3 regions of the Chitinophaga niabensis genome follow, and region 1 is predicted to be linked to each of the others. Evidence: riboswitches for the same ligand, from Rfam matches in the RefSeq annotation. Region 1 holds a riboswitch; each other region holds the start of a gene.

Evidence for each region. Region 1 has a riboswitch for thiamine pyrophosphate ahead of thiS (sulfur carrier protein ThiS). Riboswitches for the same ligand answer to the same signal wherever they lie in the genome.
Region 2: it holds a riboswitch for thiamine pyrophosphate, as region 1 does, so the genes downstream of both, AAHN97_RS16375 (serine hydrolase domain-containing protein) here and thiS (sulfur carrier protein ThiS) in region 1, are expected to answer to the same signal.
Region 3: it holds a riboswitch for thiamine pyrophosphate, as region 1 does, so the genes downstream of both, AAHN97_RS17900 (TonB-dependent receptor) here and thiS (sulfur carrier protein ThiS) in region 1, are expected to answer to the same signal.

Annotation. Positions count from the first base shown of each region.
Region 1 covers NZ_CP154260.1:6,133,333-6,140,521, forward strand. The annotation lists gene dnaN (DNA polymerase III subunit beta) at 1-558, shown strand, start outside; gene AAHN97_RS24560 (sterol desaturase family protein) at 865-1,695, shown strand; gene AAHN97_RS24565 (hypothetical protein) at 1,732-1,992, shown strand; gene AAHN97_RS24570 (lipocalin family protein) at 2,108-2,587, opposite strand; gene AAHN97_RS24575 (SRPBCC domain-containing protein) at 2,626-3,084, opposite strand; TPP riboswitch at 3,123-3,223, shown strand; gene thiS (sulfur carrier protein ThiS) at 3,274-3,477, shown strand; gene thiC (phosphomethylpyrimidine synthase ThiC) at 3,591-5,435, shown strand; gene AAHN97_RS24590 (thiamine phosphate synthase) at 5,441-6,067, shown strand; gene AAHN97_RS24595 (hydroxymethylpyrimidine/phosphomethylpyrimidine kinase) at 6,052-6,819, shown strand; gene AAHN97_RS24600 (thiamine phosphate synthase) at 6,897-7,189, shown strand, end outside.
Region 2 covers NZ_CP154260.1:4,158,650-4,165,838, reverse strand. The annotation lists gene AAHN97_RS16405 (B12-binding domain-containing radical SAM protein) at 1-700, opposite strand, end outside; gene AAHN97_RS16400 (TetR/AcrR family transcriptional regulator) at 796-1,350, shown strand; gene fabF (beta-ketoacyl-ACP synthase II) at 1,356-2,597, shown strand; gene AAHN97_RS16390 (hypothetical protein) at 2,689-2,850, opposite strand; gene AAHN97_RS16385 (glycoside hydrolase family 43 protein) at 2,919-3,833, shown strand; gene AAHN97_RS16380 (Hsp20/alpha crystallin family protein) at 3,870-4,310, opposite strand; TPP riboswitch at 4,513-4,613, shown strand; gene AAHN97_RS16375 (serine hydrolase domain-containing protein) at 4,680-5,735, shown strand; gene AAHN97_RS16370 (class I SAM-dependent methyltransferase) at 5,940-7,031, shown strand; gene AAHN97_RS16365 (RNA polymerase sigma factor) at 7,061-7,189, shown strand, end outside.
Region 3 covers NZ_CP154260.1:4,525,317-4,532,505, forward strand. The annotation lists gene der (ribosome biogenesis GTPase Der) at 1-886, opposite strand, end outside; gene era (GTPase Era) at 908-1,780, opposite strand; tRNA gene AAHN97_RS17890 (tRNA-Met) at 1,961-2,032, opposite strand; gene AAHN97_RS17895 (single-stranded DNA-binding protein) at 2,212-2,592, opposite strand; TPP riboswitch at 2,782-2,874, shown strand; gene AAHN97_RS17900 (TonB-dependent receptor) at 2,965-5,337, shown strand; gene AAHN97_RS17905 (SIR2 family NAD-dependent protein deacylase) at 5,417-6,256, shown strand; gene AAHN97_RS17910 (SDR family oxidoreductase) at 6,303-7,040, shown strand; gene AAHN97_RS17915 (RNA polymerase sigma-70 factor) at 7,127-7,189, shown strand, end outside.

The DNA.
Region 1 (7,189 bases):
CCGCAGGCAGATACTTTCATTGTTCCAAAGAAACCTTTGAACCTCCTGAAAGCTGCTATTCCTGATAATGATACAGAGATCAAGGTATCTTACAGCGGTAATCACTTCTTCGTTTCTCATGATAACGCACAAATGATCTGCCGCCTGATCGATGCCCGTTTCCCTGATTATAAAGTGGTGATCCCGAAGGAAAACCCTTACCGCCTTACTTTGGTGAAAAGTGATTTCCAGAACGGTCTCAAACGTGTGAGCGTTTTCGCTAACAAGAGCACTAACCAGGTAGCCCTCAATATCTCCGGCAGCGAGTTACAGCTTTCTGCACAGGATGTTGACTTCTCCTTTGAAGGTAATGAGCGTATGAGTTGCCAATACAGCGGCGAGGATATGCAGATCGCTTTCAACGCTAAGTTCCTCATTGAAATGCTGAACGCAGCAGAAGGTGATGAGATCACGATCGATCTGAGCGCACCCACTAAAGCAGGTATTCTCCGCCCGGTAGAAAAGGGAGCAGAAGAAGATCTGTTGATGCTGGTAATGCCATTATTACTGAACAACTAATTCTCAAAAAATAGCTCAAAAGCCCGGTAGGAATCCTGCCGGGCTTTTTTGTACCCACCGGACACCCATTAATGAAACTTATATATTATTGAATTTATATAGGCATCCGCAAAAGAGCCAAAACCCCTCGATAGTTAACAATTTCTTATTATATAAATGATCTTACGAATGAATAGCTTGTTTTTATAATAAGAAAAATTCCGCCGAAACCCGCTACAATTGGGCAAAATGTCGTAATTTTTCTTTAGAAACGTAACTGATACCTAACCCTACTCCTCTGAAATAACCCACGTAATTCTTTATTTAATGATCGACTTTTTCGAAAATATACCCTCGTATTACCGTACGGCTATTTTGGTTGCCGGTCTCGTGATATTATGGTTGATCGAAGGGGTGATCCCAAGATTGCGCTTTAGTAATAATAAATATAAACATGCAGGTACGAATCTCTTTTTTACGCTCACAACAGCAGCGGTGAACCTGGGGTTTGCTTTCCTGATCGTAAAAGCATCGGAATGGACAAGTGCGGAGCGGTTCGGGGTATTATACCTTGTTAATTTACCAGCCTGGTTGCATGCTATACTGGCTTTGCTGCTGCTGGACTTTATAGGGGCTTACCTGGTGCACCTGGTACAACATAAGATCGCATGGATGTGGCACTTCCATAAGATCCATCATACAGATACGGCGATTGATGCCACTACCGCATTGCGGCATCATCCCATAGAAAGTGTGTTCAGGGTAGTGGCTTTATTTGTGGCCATTGTGGTAGCGGGGGTTCCTATCTGGATGGTAATGTTATATCAAACGATATCGGCTTTTATGAGCCAGTTCAATCATGCCAACATTTACCTGCCGCATTGGCTGGATAAAGGTTTGAGCTGGATCATCGTATCGCCGGACATGCATAAAGTGCATCATAGCCGTCATCAGCCGGAAACTGATTCTAACTATGCTAACATATTTTCTATCTGGGATCGCTTGTTTGGAACGTTTGTAACGGTGAAAGATACAACCAGCATAAGTTACGGACTGGATGAATACCAGGACGCCCGTTATCAGCAGATCGGGCCGTTATTAAAAACACCATGGGAAGAAGTGCCGGAGGTAAAGCAACAGACGAGTTTACAACAGTAAGGTTTTATTTGTTCACTATATATAATATCTATTACAATGCACCAACATCACCCAACGAGTCTGCCTAAGATTGCAGGCTTCGCATCTATCTTTATTGGCGTATTAGCCGCTGGTTTTGCATTCATCAGCAAATCTTCTGAAGTATCCATCTACCTTGGCGCAGCTGCTGTATTCTGCAGTTTAGTGACCATCGTGATTGCCCGTAAGAATATTGATGATCTGCAAATGGCTGTAGCAGGATTGTTCTTATCAATCGTAGCCACTGCTATTGGCGTTTGGCAAACATATAACTTATAGTATATAGCGTCTGATGCGCTGAGCAAGTTCCTCTTTCTGGGTGACGGTCTATTATAACCGTACCCGACAGAAAGAAAAACTCCAGAATCCGGATGGAGGAACTTGATTGTCCTTATTATTTCCCTTTCCTCGGGCGTTTGAATGTTTCCAGATAACCAGTAGCTGCAGTTATCGGCCAGGCCACCAACACGGTATCATTCAACGTTTTTACCAGCAGGGTATCTATGGTTGCCGTTCTGGTTGCAACTCCCTCTGAATGACTCCACAGCAGCAGCGTATCCTTTAAAAGCTTCCATTTATCGTATTTCAGTGTTTCCATATTAATGGAGCTGGCAATGCCATTCTTCTTTAACTGGAATCCCTGGAAGATACTGTCTATTCCCTGTACGGGTTGCGTCCATTTTCCAAAGATGGCGGTAGAATCTATTTGCACACTATCAATTACCGGCGCTATAATCGTGTCTTTTCCCATTTCGAGGGGATCCTCCATACTATCCACCAGGGTTATATTTTCTACCACTACCTTTTTAGGAGCGGGAGACTGGCAGGCTGTTATAAACAATAAAGAAAAGAATACTATCGTGCGGTAGTTCATGCTTGCAATTTAACTGAATCTATCTATCAAAGATAATGCTACTCTGTAAATTCCGCCAGGTTCTGCAGAGAAGCGTCCATGCCGGCCTGGTGGTCTTCGCGTGTTATACCGGACGGCACATTCTCTGCTTTCACGTCTACTTCCGTACCACTGGCCACAGCTGTAAGTGTTGTTGTGAATTTTAGCGCTCCTGCAAAAGCGGGATCATCTGATTCAAACGTTACTATTTCCACAATTTTTTTATTGGGAATGAGTTCTTCAAAACGCCCGGAGAAAACATCTTCATGTGCTGATGTTTTGCCGTATGCCTGTTCTTTATCCGCATAAATAAATGCCATTTTGTAGGTCCCGCCTTCCTGTGGATTGAACGCATAGATCCTGCAGGTCATGCCTTTCGGCGGGCGCCAGGCGGCAACAGCCTTTGGGTCGAGATGCGCCTGGTAAATGGTTTCCGGGGAAGCCATGATGATACGGGAAGCGTTGTCTGTCCTTTTCATATTTGTTCCTCCTTGTTGTATAAATTTAATTAGATTTGTGATCACTTTAGGGGTGTTCCGGTTAAAACCCGGAACTGAGATGATACCCTCAGTACCTGATGCAGTTCACACTGACGTAGGGAAAAGTATACTGAACCTTCCTCATCCTCACATCCTTAAAGTTTATTGTTTCACCTAAACTCTTTCCAAATGGAAGTGCTTGTAAACAATAAACTTTATGCGGTGCAGCCGGAAACTTCCGTTACTGCGCTCTTACAGTTTATTCAACTCTCATCGCTCAAAGGCATTGCAGTTGCCATCAACCAGGAGGTCGTCCCGAAGCCGGACTGGCCATCCAGACTATTACATCCGGCGGATAACATTACGATCATCCAGGCCACACAGGGCGGGTAATTTTTTTATGTAATCAGCTTTTTATCGTTATTCAGCATCGTTGCGTCGCACTCTTCAACAGAGGTGCTGCTCTGCGCGTATGCTCCATTCTCTTACATTTTAATCTGTTTACCATGAAAACAATTAGCCGCGGCTCATTTGCCGGATCAAAGAAAATATACGTACCGGGTACCCTGCATGATATTTCCGTAAGTATGCGGGAGATAACGTTATCGGATACACGGTTGCACGGATCTAAGCTTACTGAACAGAATGCCCCTGTAACAGTTTATGATACCAGTGGCCCTTATACAGACGATGCCATTGAGATAGACGTTCGCCGGGGGCTTCCCAGGCTGCGCCAGCAATGGATCTTAGACCGCGCAGATGTAACCCTGCTCCATGATTTTTCTTCCGAATACGGGCGGGAACGTTTGCGTTCTCCAGCCCTGGAACATCTCCGTTTTGAACATCTGCAATTGCCCCTGCGCGCCAAACCGGGTAAAAATGTTTCCCAATTGCATTATGCAAAGCAGGGTATCATCACACCGGAAATGGAATACATCGCTATTCGTGAGAATCAGCGGGCAGAGGAATTGTACCGTAAAGATCAATCCCTCTGGCATCAGCATAAAGGCAACAATTTTGGTGCCGGGATGGCGCCATCCTGGATCACGCCGGAATTTGTGCGGAAGGAAATTGCAGAAGGCCGTGCCATTATTCCTTCTAACATCAATCACCCGGAAAGTGAGCCGATGATCATTGGCCGGAATTTTCTCGTAAAGATCAATGCCAACATCGGGAACTCTGCTGTTACTTCCAGCATTGAGGAAGAAGTAGAAAAAGCAGTATGGGCCTGCCGCTGGGGTGCGGATACCATTATGGACCTCAGCACAGGCAAGAACATTCATGAAACCCGTGAGTGGATCATCCGGAATTGCCCGGTGCCGGTGGGTACTGTGCCTATTTACCAGGCATTGGAAAAAGTGAATGGTAAAGCGGAAGCCCTCACCTGGGAACTTTTCCGCGATACCTTAATTGAACAGGCGGAACAGGGGGTGGATTACTTTACCATCCATGCCGGAGTATTACTCCGTTATATTCCGCTTACGGCCAAACGCACTACAGGCATTGTTTCCCGCGGTGGTTCCATCATGGCTAAATGGTGCCTGGCACATCATAAAGAAAATTTCCTCTACACGCATTTTGAAGAGATCTGCGAGATCATGAAAGCATATGATGTGGCTTTCTCTCTCGGCGATGGTCTCCGCCCGGGTTCAATTGCAGACGCCAATGATGCTGCGCAGTTCGCAGAACTGGAAACATTGGGTGAACTCACTAAAATAGCCTGGCGCCACGATGTACAGGTAATGATAGAAGGGCCGGGGCATGTGCCCATGCATCTCATCAAAGAGAACATGGACAAACAATTGAAAGAATGCCATGAAGCACCCTTCTATACCCTCGGGCCTTTAACTACAGATATCGCTCCTGGTTATGATCACATTACTTCTGCCATCGGCGCAGCCATGATCGGATGGTTCGGAACGGCCATGCTTTGTTATGTAACGCCTAAAGAACATCTCGGCCTTCCCAACCGTGAAGATGTGAAAACAGGGGTGATCACTTATAAACTCGCGGCACATGCGGCCGACCTTGCCAAAGGGCATCCCGGCGCACAACACAGAGATAATGCATTGAGCAAAGCGCGCTTTGAGTTCCGCTGGGAAGATCAGTTCAACCTCTCCCTCGATCCCGATACGGCTCGTAGTTTTCATGATGAAACGTTGCCGGCGGATGGCGCAAAAGTGGCACACTTCTGTTCTATGTGCGGACCTCATTTCTGTTCCATGAAGATCACGCAGGAGGTGCGGGAATTCGCTGCCACAAAGGGATTGGCAGAAGATGCTGCTTTAACGGCTGGCATGGAAGCACAGGCACAGACATTTGTTGAACAAGGCGGGGAGATCTATTCATGATATGGGTGGCCACATCCCCTGAAGCCATACCGGGAGAGCTATCGCACATTAATTCCCTGCTGTATGCAGGGCTGGATGTGTTGTTACTCCGCAAACCGGGATTCTCTGCTGCACAGTATGAAGGATTGCTGCGGGGGATCGATCCTTTATTCTTTTCACAGATCATGATTGCAGGGCAACCTGCGCTGGTGGAGAAATACGGCCTGCGGGGATTACATATGAGTGAGGCATTCCGTACTTCTGTTAAGCCGGATGGTTTTGCTGGTAATGGCTACCAGCTGAGTACTTCTATTCATACAGAGCAGATCGAAACATGGTCTTTTCAGCCGGCGGAACAGCATGCTGTTTTTGTGGAAGTACAACATGTGATGCCTTCCCTTAAAATGTGGCATCACCTGATCCTTGGCCCGGTGTTCAATAGCATCTCCAAACCCGGATACACAGGGCGTTTGCAGGAGATGAAAAATATACCGGCCAACACTTTAGCCATTGGCGGTATTACGCAATATAACATCGGCCGTTTAAAACCGATGGGGTTTTGCGGTGCCGTTTTATTAGGGGCTATATGGAATGATCCATTCAATGCAGTACCTACTTATCAATCAATATACGCTGCATGGAACCGTACGTGATGAGCCTTGCCGGTCTTGATCCCACAGGGGGAGCCGGTTTGCTGGCAGACATAAAAACATTTGAAGCACACCGGTTGAATGGACTGGGTGTTTGCACAGCATTAACAGCGCAAACAGATGATGAATTCCTGGGAGTGGAGTGGATACCACCGGAAAAGATCCTTGCGCAGGCTTTGCCCTTGCTGGATAAATTTCCGGTGCGGTTCTGTAAAGTGGGCATTGTGGCACATCCGGGTATTTTGCTGGAAGTGTTACCTGCACTGCGGAATGCAAGACCGGGTATTCAATTCATTTTAGATCCTGTGCTGAAGGCTTCTGCGGGTTATGTATTCCACACGGCGGTTTTTTCACAATGGGAGCAGGTGTTGGATCATATCGCTTTGCTTACGCCCAATTATGAAGAAGCGATTGCGATGAGCGGATTGCCTTGCGGGGAAAGTGCTGCGCGGAAAATGGCTTCCAGGTGTGCTGTTCTTTTGAAAGGTGGGCACAGGCCGGATAAGCCGGGATGGGATAGTTTATTTTGGGGAAATGAACTGGCCGATTTTGCTCCTGTGGCTACAGATGTGCCGGCTAAACATGGTTCCGGTTGCGTGCTGTCTGCTGCCATCACGGCTTCACTGGCTAAGGGTTTGAGTCTGGTTGATGCTTGCAAGGCCGGGAAGGATTATACGTTACGGTATTTGCAGAGTAGTGAAGGGTTATTGGGGCATCATGTTTTTAACAACGGCAGTGCGCTATCGGGCTGCTAAATGTTTTTTGTTTTTAATGCCGGTAATATGTCATCTTATCGCTGCCGGTGGTTTTTTATTTTTCTAACAACGCTATCATGGAACGTCTTTTATACATCTCTCAAACTCCTCACCTGGAAAATATTCGTGCGGCCTGCGAAGCGGGTTGCCGTTGGATACAGTTGCGGGTTAAACAGTCCCGCAGTAAAACAGGAGTGCAACCGGAAGATGATGCACAATGGGTGAAAGACCTGCTGTATAACCAGCAACTGGAACTAGCTATCGATGCCAAAAAAATCTGTGATGAATTCGGCGCAAAATTATCTATCAATGATAAGCCTGCTATTGCTTCTCAGGTGAATGCTTACGGCGTGCATGTAGGAAAACTGGA
Region 2 (7,189 bases), 2.0 Mb from region 1:
GGTAATTGGCTTTGATCCATTGGCCGCAGCGGAGGGAAGTGTAAAGGTTGCCGGGGAAAGGAACAGAGATGGCTACCATTTTAGGTTGTACACTTTCCATCCTTGCCTTCAATATATTGATCAGGATCTCATCAATGAAGGTATATTCCTGTTGCAGGGCATCGTAGAGTTCATCAAAACTATTTGCAGAGCGGCCGAGCCTTTCTGCATAACGGCTGAAACCAAAATGTTCATCCACACATTCCATGATGAGATCGGAAAGGTCTTCCAGGTACATGGTGGCCAGATGTTTGGCTTTGTCCTGGTTACCCATGGAACCAAAAGCCCAGTTAAGGTCTTCCAGCTGTGCAAAACGACCCGCCTCCGGTAACAGATCGCGTTTGCAGATCCGGTGGGCGAGTGTGGGATTCTTTCCCTGCAGGAACCGGATCACGTCATCTATGGTATAGATATAATCCTCCTGTAAGGAAACGATGCGGGCGGCATTATCTGTTAATACTTTAGTTTGTTCATTTATTCGTGTAAAGAGCTCTTCCAGGCCTTTTTTGGAAAATAAAGCAAGGGTCACTTCAATACCCAGGTCCGCCTGAAAAGAAGAAATGTTCTTAGTGTTCAGAAAACCTTTCAGGTAAGCTGTGGCCGGGTAAGGCGTGTTCAGCTGTGTGAAAGGCGGAGTAAATAAGAAAACAGAAGCACTCAAATCGATTGTTTTAAAATGCAAAACTAACCCTTATTAATTTAAGCTTTGTATACTTACTGGTAAGTAAGTATATTTGTGCCCTATAATCCGGGAATATGTCAGATACAAAGGACAAAATTGTAATGATGGCAGACCATCTGATAAGGACCCAGGGGTTCAATGCCTTCAGTTACAAGGACATTGCGGACCCTATGGAGATAAAGAATGCGGCCATTCATTATCATTTTCCTTCCAAAGCAGACCTGGGGATCGGTGTGATTGAACATGAAATAAAGAAATTCAGGGAATTTGCAGAAAAATGGAGGAAATTACCGGAGGACAAGCAGCTGGCCAAACTGGTGGAAGTGTTCCACCGCCATGGAACCAATGGTTTCATTTGTTTAATGGGTTCACTCTCCCCTGATTTTGAAACATTTACAGCCCCCATGAAAGCTAAAGTGCAGGAAATGGGGAACGATATAGTGAACTGGCTCAGCACCTGCCTGGAAAATGGAAGGGTTAATGGCCGTTTTTATTTTGAAGGAGAGGCATCTGACAGGGCGTTGCTGCTGATCACTAATTTACAGTCGTCATTGATATTATCGAGAGTATTGGGGCCATCCGTATTCAACCGGGTAAGCAACAGGATATTAAAAGATTTAAAGCCATGAAAACTATGAAAAGAGTTGTTGTAACAGGCCTTGGTGCCGTAACCCCGCTTGGTAATGATGTTAGCTCCTTCTGGGAGTCTTTAACAGCCGGTAAAAGCGGTGCGGCCACTATTACCCGTTTTGATGCTTCCCGTTTCAGAACACGTTTTGCGTGTGAGCTGAAGGGTTTCAATGCGGCAGACTTTATTGATAAAAGCGAACTGCGTAAAACAGATCCGTTCACACAATATGCACTCGTAGCTTCTGATCAGGCCATCAAAGATTCCGGCCTGGATTTTTCCGGTATGGATCCCTTCGCTACCGGTGTGATCTGGGGATCAGGACAGGGTGGTATGCAAACATTTGAAGAGCAGGTAACAGAATATGTGGAAGGTGGATTCAATCCGCGTTTTTCTCCTTATTTCGTTCCCAAGCTGATCACCAATATGGCTTCCGGCATGATCTCCATGCAGCATGGATTGATGGGCATTAATTACACTACTGTTTCTGCATGCGCCACTTCTAATACCGCCATAATGGATGCATTCAACTACATCCGTTTGGGTAAAGCGAAAGTGATCATCACAGGAGGTTCCGAAGCGCCAATAACTCCGGCTTCTGTTGGTGGCTTCTGTGCCATGAAAGCCATGTCTATCAGGAATGATGATCCTGCTGCCGCTTCCCGGCCTTTTGATGTGAACAGGGATGGATTTATCATGGGCGAAGGAGCGGGTGCCTTGGTGCTCGAAGAATATGAACATGCCAAAGCACGTGGTGCAAAAATATATGCAGAAGTTGCAGGTGCAGCCATGACAGCAGATGCGTATCATATGACGGCTACACACCCTGAAGGGCTGGGCGCTTTACAGGCGATGAAGTTTGCTTTGGAAGATGGCGGGCTGAATGCAGAAGAGGTGGGCTACCTCAATGCACATGCTACTTCTACGCCCGTTGGCGATCTGAGTGAAATTGCAGCCATCCGTAAAATGTTTGGTGACACAGCGGCTCATTTGCATATCAGCGCTACCAAATCCATGACAGGACATTTGCTGGGAGCAGCCGGCGCCATTGAAGCAATTGCGAGTGTGATGAGTATTGTAAAAAGTGTTATTCCACCTACGATCAATACAACGGAATTAGACCCTGCTATTCCTGCGAGTTTGCAGATTGTGTTAGGTTCGGCGGTAGAGAAAGAAGTAAAGGTGGCGATGAGTAATACTTTCGGCTTTGGGGGGCATAACGGGATTGTGGTGTTTAAAAAGTTTTAGTGGTCTTAAAGAACTATGGTTTGTGTTTTTAACACACTGCCCATAAAAAGCCCCGATGATCCATCGGGGCTTTTTCTTTAAGCAATATTTATCAGCTGCCTCTTGCACCACCTGTTTTAACAGGTTTCTTTGCAACGTTCGCTTGTTTGCCCGGTTTCATAAAGGACGCATTGTTCACCCCCGGCTGATTAGTCTTACTCTGCTTATTGTCCCTTTTGCCGCCTTTCTTGTTACTGTTATTTAATAATGACATAGCTTTTAGAATTGGTGCAAAACAAATATAGTAAATTTTTGCAGTGATATTCTGTTATCTTTATTTACATGAATACCAGGTACTTACTTTCCCTGCTGCTCTGTTCCACGCTGGCAGCTAATGCCCAGACCCTCAGCAATCCGGTGCTGGATAAAGATTTTCCTGATCCCACGGTGATCCGCGTCAATGGAAAATATTATGCTTATGCCACACAGGGCCGTGGCCACATACAGGTGTCTGTTTCTGAAGATCTGCAGCATTGGAGTGATCCGGCGGATGCGCTTCCGGTAAAACCCGTTTGGGCAGATAAACATTTCTGGGCACCGCATGTACTCTATGATTCCTCCATTCAGAAATATGTACTCTTCTATTCCGGGGAATCCACAGATACTACAACCGGTAAATGTTTAGGAGTGGCTTATGCTACGCAGCCGGAAGGGCCGTTTACAGATAAAGGGTCTCCCCTGATCTGCGGAGAGGGCTTTGAACATATAGATCCCATGGCTTTTATAGACCCGCAAACGGGCAAAAAACTCCTGTACTGGGGCTCTGGTTTTAAACCGATCAGGGTGCAGGAAATGAGGGATGATTGGTCTGATTTTAAACCCGGTTCCAAACCGGTGCCGGTTGTTTGGCCGGGTAAGGAAAAGAATTATACAAGGCTGATAGAAGGTGCCTGGCTGGATTATCATGCAGGGAAATATTATCTCTATTATTCCGGTGATAACTGTTGCGGGAAGGATGCAAATTATGCCGTGCTGGTATCAAGAGCGGATCATGCGGAAGGGCCTTTTGAAAGCCATGGGGTGATACTGGAAAAGGATAGTATCTGGTTAGCGCCCGGGCATAATTCTGTTTTTAAAGATGCGCAGGGTAATAACCATATTGCTTATCATGCTATTCACCGGCAGAAGGGAGGAGGAAGAGTATTTTGTATCAGCTCGCTGGTGTATGCGAATGGATGGCCGGTGGTGAAGCCATAAATAAAAGAGGCGGTATTATAGATACCGCCTCTTTTTTTAATTAATAGCAATCTCTTTCGTTGCTTTCGTCTGCTCTTTGCTTTTTGGAATACTCAGTTTTAAAATGCCATCTGTATAACTGGCACTGATCTGATCATCCTTTGTATTGTCCGGCAGCCTGAAAGTTCGGGTGAAAGAGCTGTAACTGTATTCTCTCCGGCTGTATTGTTTGCCATTACCGTTTTCAGATGACTCCTGTTTTGTTTCCGCGCTGATGCTTAATACATCATCATCCACCTTGATCTTGAAATCTTCTTTTTTAAATCCGGGTGCTATCACATCTACGCTGTATTGTTTGTCATCCTCGGAAATATTTACAGCTGGTAGAGATTTTGACTGTCTTCCGTTTTCAAAAGGGAAGAAGCTTTCCAGGTTAAAGAAGTCGCGCCAGGGATCATACGCTTTCAGACCCTTGTCGGTTCTTTCCAGATTTTTCATATGTACCTCCTTTTTAGATTTCTACCGGAAAAACCAGGCCATGGCCTATAAACTTATCAACCATGCTATAATATGCACAATATGTAGAGGAATGTGGAAATAATTTCCGGTGAAAACTGCTGTAGCATTGGATTGTATTGAATTTCAGTAAACTGTGCAAAGCTGTTTTTCTGGCACAATTATTTATATATAGTATTCAGAAGTTTCTTAGTAAGAGGTGGTCTGACACCATGCAGACCTGAGATCATACTCTTAATACCTGATCTGGATAATACCAGCGTAGGAAACAAGAAACGTTCAGAGGCTCCGGAATTCCCGGAGCCTTTTTTTATGCATGCAACCTTTGAAACAGGCATTCGTCTTTATAGCATGAGATACCTTATACTGTTGTTACTGATCTCCTCTACCTCTTACGGGCAAATGAAGTACTTCTCCCGTAAGCAACTTGATAAATTCCTGAAGGTACAGATGAAGTCCCTCGGCATGCCGGGCCTCTCCATTGCTGTGATCCGGAAGGGAAAGATCGTTTATCACAGGGCACTGGGTGTAACCAATACAACTACACCTGTTAAAGTGGATGATCAATCTATCTTTGAAGCAGCCTCTTTATCCAAACCGGTATTTGCCTACCTGGCGCTGAAAATGGTAGATAAGGGTTTGCTGAACCTTGATAAGCCCCTGTACCAATATCTCCCTTTTCCTGAGTTGGAATATGATCAACGTTATAAACTGATCACTGCGAGGATGGTGCTGGACCATACAACAGGTTTTCCCAACTGGCGTTGGTTTGACCTGGCGGACTCTGCACGGCAGATCAAACGGGGAGATATGTATATTAAGAAAGAGCCGGGTACTTTCACTTATTCGGGAGAAGGATATCATTACCTGGCCAAGGTATTGGCGCATCTGAATAAGATGCCGCTAAGCAAGCTGGATGCTGTTTTCCGGCAGGAAGTAGCCGTTCCTTTAGGAATGCAGTATGCCTGGTTCACTTATAATGATTTCATGGGGCAGCATAAAGTAACAGGACATAAGAATGGTAAAGTAGAAGGAAGAAGATGGCCGATGGCATTCCCAGATGAAGATTCTACTTCCTTTGGCGCTGCCGGGAAACTGCATACGGAAGCAGTGAGCTATGCGCATTTCCTGGTAGGATTGATGAAGGATGAAACACATGAAGAAATGTTCAAGGCGCAAACAGCTGTGCCTGAAAATTACAATGAAGGTGTAGTGGCCTGGGGATTAGGATTAGCCATAAGGCCAACGAAGTATGGCATCGCTTATCAGCATGGCGGCAACAACGGTAATTTTCAATCCGGCTGCCTGTTCTATAAAGAGAAAAAGAGCGGTTACGTGTTCTTTACTAACTGCAATAAGGGAGATGTTTTTAATGAGCGGTTACAGGTGTTTTTAGAGATCTTATAGCTGTTCTTCTGGCACAGTTTTTTCTGTATAATTATCAGAATTTTCTTTAGAATATGATATGGGTAAAACCAACATAGGAAAAAGAAATATTCAAAGTCTCCGGAATCTCCGGAGACTTTTTTTATGGGCATAGTGTTTGACTTTCTAATTGCAAAATCAAACGTTATGAGTTATCATCAATATGAAACATACAAAAATCGTTAGATGCAACTGGCGGACATTATTATAGCAGAGATCCGGCAGAAAGGTCCTGTTTCCTTTCACGATTTTATGGAGGCATCGCTGTATTATCCAGGGTTGGGATATTATACCGGTTCCGGTGAGCAGTTTGGAGAGCAGGGTGATTATTATACGAGCCCGTATATATCCCCGGCTTTTGGTGCCATGATTGCACGGCAGCTGGAAGAGATGTGGCGCGTTATGGGTAAACCCCCTTTCACGATCGTGGAATTTGGGGCAGGCAGTGGCATGCTTTGCCATGATATCCTGAGCTATCTTTCCGGGAATACCTCATTATACCAGCATCTTCAATATTGTATCATTGAAAAGAGTCCGCTTATGCGGGAAAAACAACAAAAACACCTTCATGATAAAGTATATTGGTTTGATGCAATTGAAGAGATCCATGGTGTTACGGGCTGCATCCTCTCCAACGAATTAATAGATAACTTTTCTGTACATCGCGTGAAGATGGAAGATGAATTAAAAGAAGTATATATCGATTACCAGGATAAGAACTTCCTGGAGATCTTAAAACCGGCTCCCGCCGTTTTACAGGACTACCTGGATGAACAGGGCATATCCCTGCCCTTCGGTTACAGAACAGAGATCAACCTGGAAGCCGCAGACTGGATCAGCTCTGTTGCGGAGGCATTGGAGAGAGGATATGTGATGACAATTGATTACGGTTATGCTGCACAGGATCTGTACTCAGAGAAAAGAAGAGAGGGTACGCTGATGTGTTATAACAGGCATGAAATAAATGATCAGCCTTATATTAATATAGGCCACCAGGATATTACCGCACACGTGAACTTTACCGCACTTAAAGAGTGGGGTTGTCAACATGGCTTACAATGCTGTGGTTTAATCAACCAGGCCGGTTTCCTCCTGTCGCTGGGCCTGAAAGAATACTTACGTACCATTGCACTGGTGGGAATGGACCTGGTCAGTGCTGTAAAGAAGGAAGCCTTCATTACCCGTAAACTATTGCTGGAAATGGGAGAGCGGTTCAAGGTATTGATCCAGCAAAAGGGCACTCCGCCTTATGCACTTACCGGTTTGAAAATGAAATAGTATCTTAGCCCCCAATTGCTTACGCCCACATGGCAAAATCTGACTTAGAACTATGGCAGCAGATCCGGTCGCACGACCTGGAGGCATTTGGTGAACTATACGAGCGGCATTGGGAAATGTTGTTCGAAGCCGCCTGGCGCAGGCTGTATGATAAAGAT
Region 3 (7,189 bases), 1.6 Mb from region 1:
CCAGGATCACGATGCCTTTCCCTTTACGGGCAGCCAGGCTGAAGATGCTGATATCCTGTGCGGTGATGCCTTTTTCAGCATCCAGCAGCAGCATACAGATATCTGCTTCATCCAAAGCCCTTACGGCCCGGATCACGGAATAGAACTCCAGGTCCTCATGCACTTTATTCTTACGGCGGATACCGGCGGTATCTATCAGGATAAATTCTTTCTGGTAGAGATTATACCTGGTGTGAATGGTATCACGGGTGGTACCGGCAATATCTGAAACGATATTCCGCTCCTCTCCTATGAGTGCATTCAGCAGGGATGATTTACCTACATTCGGCTGGCCGATGATGGCAATCTTAGGAATACCGCTGTCCGGGCCTTCCGCCTGTTCATCATCTTCTTTGATCAGCGCTGTTATTTCATCCAGTAGCTCACCGGTGCCGCTTCCGCTCATGGAAGAAAGGAAATGCACATGTTCAAAGCCGAGGCCATAGAACTCAGATGCTTCCAGCTGGCGCTCATGATTATCTACTTTATTTACTGCCAGGAAAACAGGTTTATTGGAGCGGCGCAGCAGATCTGCCACGTCAGCATCCAGGTCTGTAATACCTGTAGTAACATCACACATGAAAAGCACCAGGTTGGCTTCTTCCATGGCAATCTTCACTTGTTTGCGTATCTCACGTTCAAATACATCTTCGCTTTTGGCAACAAAACCGCCAGTATCTATCACGTTGAAGGACTTACCGTTCCATTCAGCGATCCCGTACTGCCGGTCGCGGGTTACCCCACTTGAGTCATCAACGATAGCCTTCCGCTGCTCCAGCAAACGGTTAAATAAAGTTGATTTCCCTACGTTCGGGCGGCCTACAATTGCTACTGTAAAACCAGGCATATTATACTATTTAAATTGTACTTAAATCAATCCGTATTCTTTCAGATACAGATCGTTGTCGCGCCATTTAGGACGCACTTTTACATGTAATTCCAGGAACACTTTACGGTCCAGGAACTTTTCTATATCCACCCTTGCCCTGGAACCTATTTCTTTAATAGACTTTCCTTTTTCGCCAAGGATGATACCCTTTTGTGTTTCGCGGGTAACGATGATCTCTGCGGAGATCTTGGTCAGCGTGGTCTTTTCTTCAAACTGTGTAACCAACACCGCCGTATGATATGGTATCTCTTCTTCGAAGAGTAAAAATATCTTTTCACGGATGATCTCTCCCACGAAGAAACGTGTAGAACGGTCTGTGAGCGTGTCTTCCGGGTAAAATGCCTCGCTTTCCGGCAGGAATTCGAGGATCTGTTTTAAGAGTACATCCAGGCCCTTTTTCTGCAAAGCAGAAATGGTGATCACTGCTTTGGCTTTGCCCCATACTTTGCAGCGTTCGGTCAATGCATCCAGTTCAGCCTTTTCCAGCACATCCATTTTATTGATCACCAGCAGGCAGGTGGCTTTCAGCTTGAGGGAATCAAACATCGCCAGGCATTCTTCCACATTATCTTTTGCCTCCATCATCAGCAGGGCTACATCTGCATCTTCCAGTGCGGAACGTACGGCGCCCATCATTTTCTCATGCATCTTGTATTTGGGATCAATGATACCGGGGGTATCGGAGAACACGATCTGGTAACCGGGTTCCGTTACTACAGCCATGATCCTGTGCCGGGTGGTTTGCACCTTGGGGGTTACAATTGCCAGTTTCTCACCCAACAATGCGTTGAGCAAGGTACTTTTTCCGGCATTAGGTTTACCAAAGATGTTTACAAATCCAGCACGATGCATACTATCTGATTTTTACGTGTGAACTAAGCTGTGGGTGCAATTTAGTACAAATAAAAAAAGCCGAATTGCTTCGGCTTTTTAACTTTTTAGAAGTTTGGAGACTGTGATCTCTTTTACTTTTTTGTAAGGATTTAACTTTTTCGCCGTTGGCGTTTCAGCCTTCCTCTTTACTTTCTTTTGTAGCGAGGAGAGGATTCGAACCTCTGACCTTCGGGTTATGAGCCCGACGAGCTACCTCTGCTCTACCTCGCAATGTGGGTGCAAAGGTAAACGAATTTTAATACTCACCAAATATTTTTCATCCTTTGGCGAAAAATAATTCAGCCTTATCCGTGAAGAAGCTTGCCAGCCGGGTCTTACAAAGGAAGTCTTTTATGACATGTAATAATGAGTAAGTATAATATGTAAAGAGATCACAGTCGGGGCCCTGCTTAAAATGGCAGGTCATCCGCCGGATTTTCTATCTCCGGTTCTGCTGTTCTGCTTCCATTTGTCCGTTGACCACCCGGCAGTAATTTCAGGTCTGTAACCCTTAATTTCAGCACCGCAGTTACTCCTCCTGCATTGTTGTTATAAGTGTCCACTACAGGAACGCCTTCCACAAATACATAGGTACCCTGTAACATGTAAGGCCCCACGGCATTTGGATACCACATGGCGCAATCTACCCAGACCGTCCGGTCTGTTTGAACGCCCTGCGCGTTCCTGTACCTTTCGTTGTGTGCAACATTAAAATTCAGGACTTGTTTTCCGTTCACTGTGTTCTGCACAGCGTTTTTGCCAAGGTGGCCGATGATTTGAAGTTTGATCATTTGATAAATGATTGTTTCGGTTAACAATAATTGTTTCTCAAAATGATCTCTGCTGGAAAAAAGTGGGGAGTACTGTTCCTGGATTAACGGGATGAAGATAATGGAAAAAATACATCCTGAAAAAAATTTGTGCAGAATTCCTGCTGTGTGTCTACCTTTGCAATAGAAACCGGATAAGCACAGCTTATCCTTTTCACCTCGGGGTGCCTTACTATCAGGCTGAGATCACACCCGTTGAACCTGACCAGGTAATGCTGTTTAGGAAAGGTAAGTGACGTTTCCTTACCTGTTTACGATAGTTTGACCATTGCAGCACACCGTGCTACTATGGCTATGCATCATTTTGAATCATTTGAACAAACAGGATCTACCATGAAAAAATTCATGCTCTTAGCGCTGCTGTGCGTATCTGTATTTACACAGGCGCAGGTAGTTATCACCGGTGTAGTAACAGATAAAACATCCGGTAAACCGCTGGAAGGCGCCAGCATCTCTATTTACAACGGCTCCGGTACACATACAGATACTAAAGGACAATACCGCATCACTGTTCCCGGGCATGGTTCCTATACGCTGCAGGCAAGCTTTCTGGGCTTCATTACTATACAGGAAACCATCAAAGTGCAACAGAAAACAACTGAATTAAATATTGCATTACAGGAAACTGGCCTCTTTGTAAAACCTGTGGAGATCTCCAGTCTGCGTGCAGGCAGGAACGCTCCTTTCACCAAATCAGAACTGAGTAAAGAAGATATTGCCAAACAGAACCTCGGGCAGGACCTGCCACTACTGCTCAACCAGCTGCCTTCCGTAGTAACCAATTCGGATGCAGGTGCCGGTGTAGGATATACGGGGCTGAGGGTACGTGGCAGTGACATTACCCGCATCAATGTTACCATCAATGGTATTCCCGTGAACGATGCAGAATCCCAGGGTACCTTCTTTGTGAATATGCCGGACTTTGCTTCTTCCGTGAACAGCATCCAGCTGCAACGTGGTGTAGGCACTTCTACCAATGGCGCCGGGGCTTTCGGAGCTTCACTGAACCTCAGCACCAATCAGTTCAATGATAAAGCATATGCTGAAATTGATAATAGCTACGGCTCTTTTGATACCTGGAAACACACGGTAAAAGCCGGTAGCGGCCTTATTAACGGGCATTTCACAGTAGATGCACGTTTATCAAAGATCTCTTCGAACGGGTATGTTGACAGAGCTGCATCAGACTTACGTTCCTTCTATACCTCCGCTGCATACATCTCTGAAAAAACGGCTATCCGCCTGAATGTATTCTCCGGAAAGGAAAAAACATACCAGGCATGGAATGGTATTTCAAAAGGCGATCTTGATACTAACAGAACATACAACTCAAGTGGCACCCAAAAACCAGGCGCTCCTTATGATAATGAAACGGACAACTACCAGCAGGATCATTATCAGCTGTTCTTTAATCACGCTATTCACAATAACCTGAACTTCAACGTAGCGCTGCATTACACACGTGGCCGCGGTTATTATGAGAATTATCTTGCGGATCAGCTCTATACAGATTATGGCCTGTCAGCACCCATCATCAACGGCGCACCTGTTACCGAAACAGACCTGATCCGTCAGCTATGGCTGGACAATCATTTCTATGGCGGTATATTCTCCGTTAATCACAATGCCGGCAAATTCAGCTGGAGTGCAGGTGGCGGCTGGAACCGTTATGATGGTAAACATTACGGCAAGATCATCTGGGCAGAGCAGGCTATTGAAAAAGATTACCGCTGGTACAACCTGAATTCTTTTAAAACAGATCTCAACTTCTACTGGAAAGGTGAATACGCCATCACTGAAAAACTGAAAGCATTTGCAGATGTGCAGTACAGGCATGTAGTTTATGAACTGAACGGCTTCCGCAAGAACCCGGAGATCCGCCAGAAGAAACGGTATGATTTCTTCAATCCCAAAGGAGGTTTTACTTTCCAGCTGAACAACAAACAACATCTCTATGCTTCCTACGCCATCGGCAATAAAGAACCTAACAGGGATGATTTTGAAGTGGGTTTATTACAAGCTCCTAAGCACGAAACCCTGCGTAACCTGGAAGCGGGCTACGTACTTCGCAGCCAGAAAGGTGGTGTGCAGGCAAACGTGTATTACATGAACTACCGTAATCAACTGGTGCTCACCGGCCAGATCAATGATGTAGGCGCATACGCCAGAACCAATATCCCGAAAAGCTATCGCCTTGGGCTTGAGCTGGATGGCCATTACAATCTATTCCCCCAGCTCACGCTGGCCGGGAACATTGCTTTGAGCCGCAACCGCGTATTTGATTACACAGAGTTCCTGGATGATTGGGATAATGGTGGTCAGAAACCTGTTACGCATAAAGAATCTGATATTTCCTTCTCTCCTAACCTGGTGGCCGGCTATACAGTCAGCGTCAAACCTGTTGCAGGCTTGTCGGTTGACTGGGTTGGTAAATACGTGAGCCGCCAGTTCCTGGATAATTCTTCTGATAAAGCACGTACACTGGATGCTTTCCTGGTGAACGATATCCGCATCAATTATATCGTTCCGCAGCAATTATTTAAGGAGTTAGGTTTGCAACTGATGTTGAACAACGTGTTCAATGAAATGTACGAGCCGAACGGGTATACTTATGGTTACCTGGAAGGTGGGACCGTAAAATCTTCGAACACCTATTTCCCCATGGCCGGCTTCAATTTTATGGCCGGAATAAGGATCGGCTTATAACATTAAAACCCGCTACCACAGCGGGTTTTTTATTGCTGTCAATTCATGACATAAGGAGTTTTTTTTCGTATATTTGAACATGAAATTTATCGACAACGAACTGCAGGAAAGACTCCTTAATTTTTACAAAGGCCAAGGCAAATTAACCGTACTTACAGGGGCAGGGCTTTCTGCCGACAGTGGTATTCCAACCTTCCGGGATAAAGATGGATTCTGGACCGTTGGCTCCGTCAACTACATGCCTGAAGAAATGGGCACCTACAAAATGTTCCTTAAACAACCGCTCGATGTATGGAAATGGTTCCTGTACAGACTGGGTATTTGTTCCAAAGCGAACCCCAATGTTGGGCATTATGCCATAAAAGAACTGGAAGATCTTTTCGGCAGCAGGTTCCAGCTGATCACACAGAATGTGGACGGACTTCATTTTAAAGCCGGAAGCGCAAGAGATGCTGCCTACCTGATACATGGCACGCTTGAATATTCCCGTTGCGGAGAAGGGTGCTCCGATGATCTTTACCCCTATCCCAACCTTCCGATGGAAAAAGGAGATGAGCTCACACCGGAACAAATAGAGACATTAAAATGCCCTGTATGCCGCTCTTATTTAAGACCGCATGTGTTGTGGTTCGATGAATACTATAATGAAATGTACTATAAGCTGGATAGCTCTCTGCGTGCGGCCAAACAAACAGGGTTATTGCTTGTTGTAGGCACATCAGGTTCTACCAATCTTCCTGTAAGGATTGCCACCCAGGTTTTAAACAGCGGTGGGTTTATTATTGATATTAATAAACACCCTAACCATTTTTCAGATATGGCCAGCGATAAAATGTATGGCTATGCGCTTAAAGGCAGCAGTAGTGATATCTTACCGGAGTTTGTAGAACTATTCAAAGGCTTTACTAAGACAATATAGCAAGTTTCGGGTTTTAAATCCCCCTCAGATCAGCAACCTTTGCTGTATGAAACTACAAAACAAAACAGCCCTGATCACTGGTGGAACCAGTGGCATCGGTTTAGCAACAGCACAGGACTTTATCCGCGAAGGCGCAAAAGTGATCATTACCGGTCGTGATGAAATTACATTGCATGAGGTCGTTCAGCAACTCGGAGAAAACGCATCCGGGATAGTTTGCGATGCAGGAAATATCCACGACATCCTTGCGTTACCAGTGAAACTAACATCCATTGATATTCTTTTCTGCAATGCCGGTTACGGTAAATTCGCTCCTATTGAAGCCGTAACAGTTGAACAGTTTGATGAACTGTTTGATATACTGGTGAAAGGCGTTTTCTTTACTACGCAGGCTGTACTCCCGTTAATGAAAGAAGGTGGTTCCATCATCTTTAACACCTCGGTTGTTACACTATATGGTTCACCTTACGCCTCCGTTTATTCAGCAGCTAAATCAGCAGTAGCATCTTTCATCAAAACCTTCGCTGCAGAATGTACAGCAAAGGGAATACGCGTCAATGGCGTAAGCCCCGGTTATACAGAATCGAAAGGTTTTGAAAAAACCGGCATGTCTGCAGAACAGATTGAAGGCGTTAAACAATCCGTTATTCCCACATTACCCTTTAAGCGTTTTGGAAAAGCCATGGAAATTGCCAAAGCTGTTAGTTTTCTGGCTTCTGACGATGCGTCCTATTTACACGCAACAGAATTGATCGTAGATGGTGGCTACTCCACCATAAAGTAACATTTCCCTCCCTCCGGCAGACATAACCAATTGATCTTTTTACTACTTTTAGCCTAAAATCAACCAATCCAACTGCCTGAGGGAGAATGAGCGAAAAGATAAACAATGAAAGGGAGCTGCTGGCCAGTGTAGCACGGGCAGATGAGAGA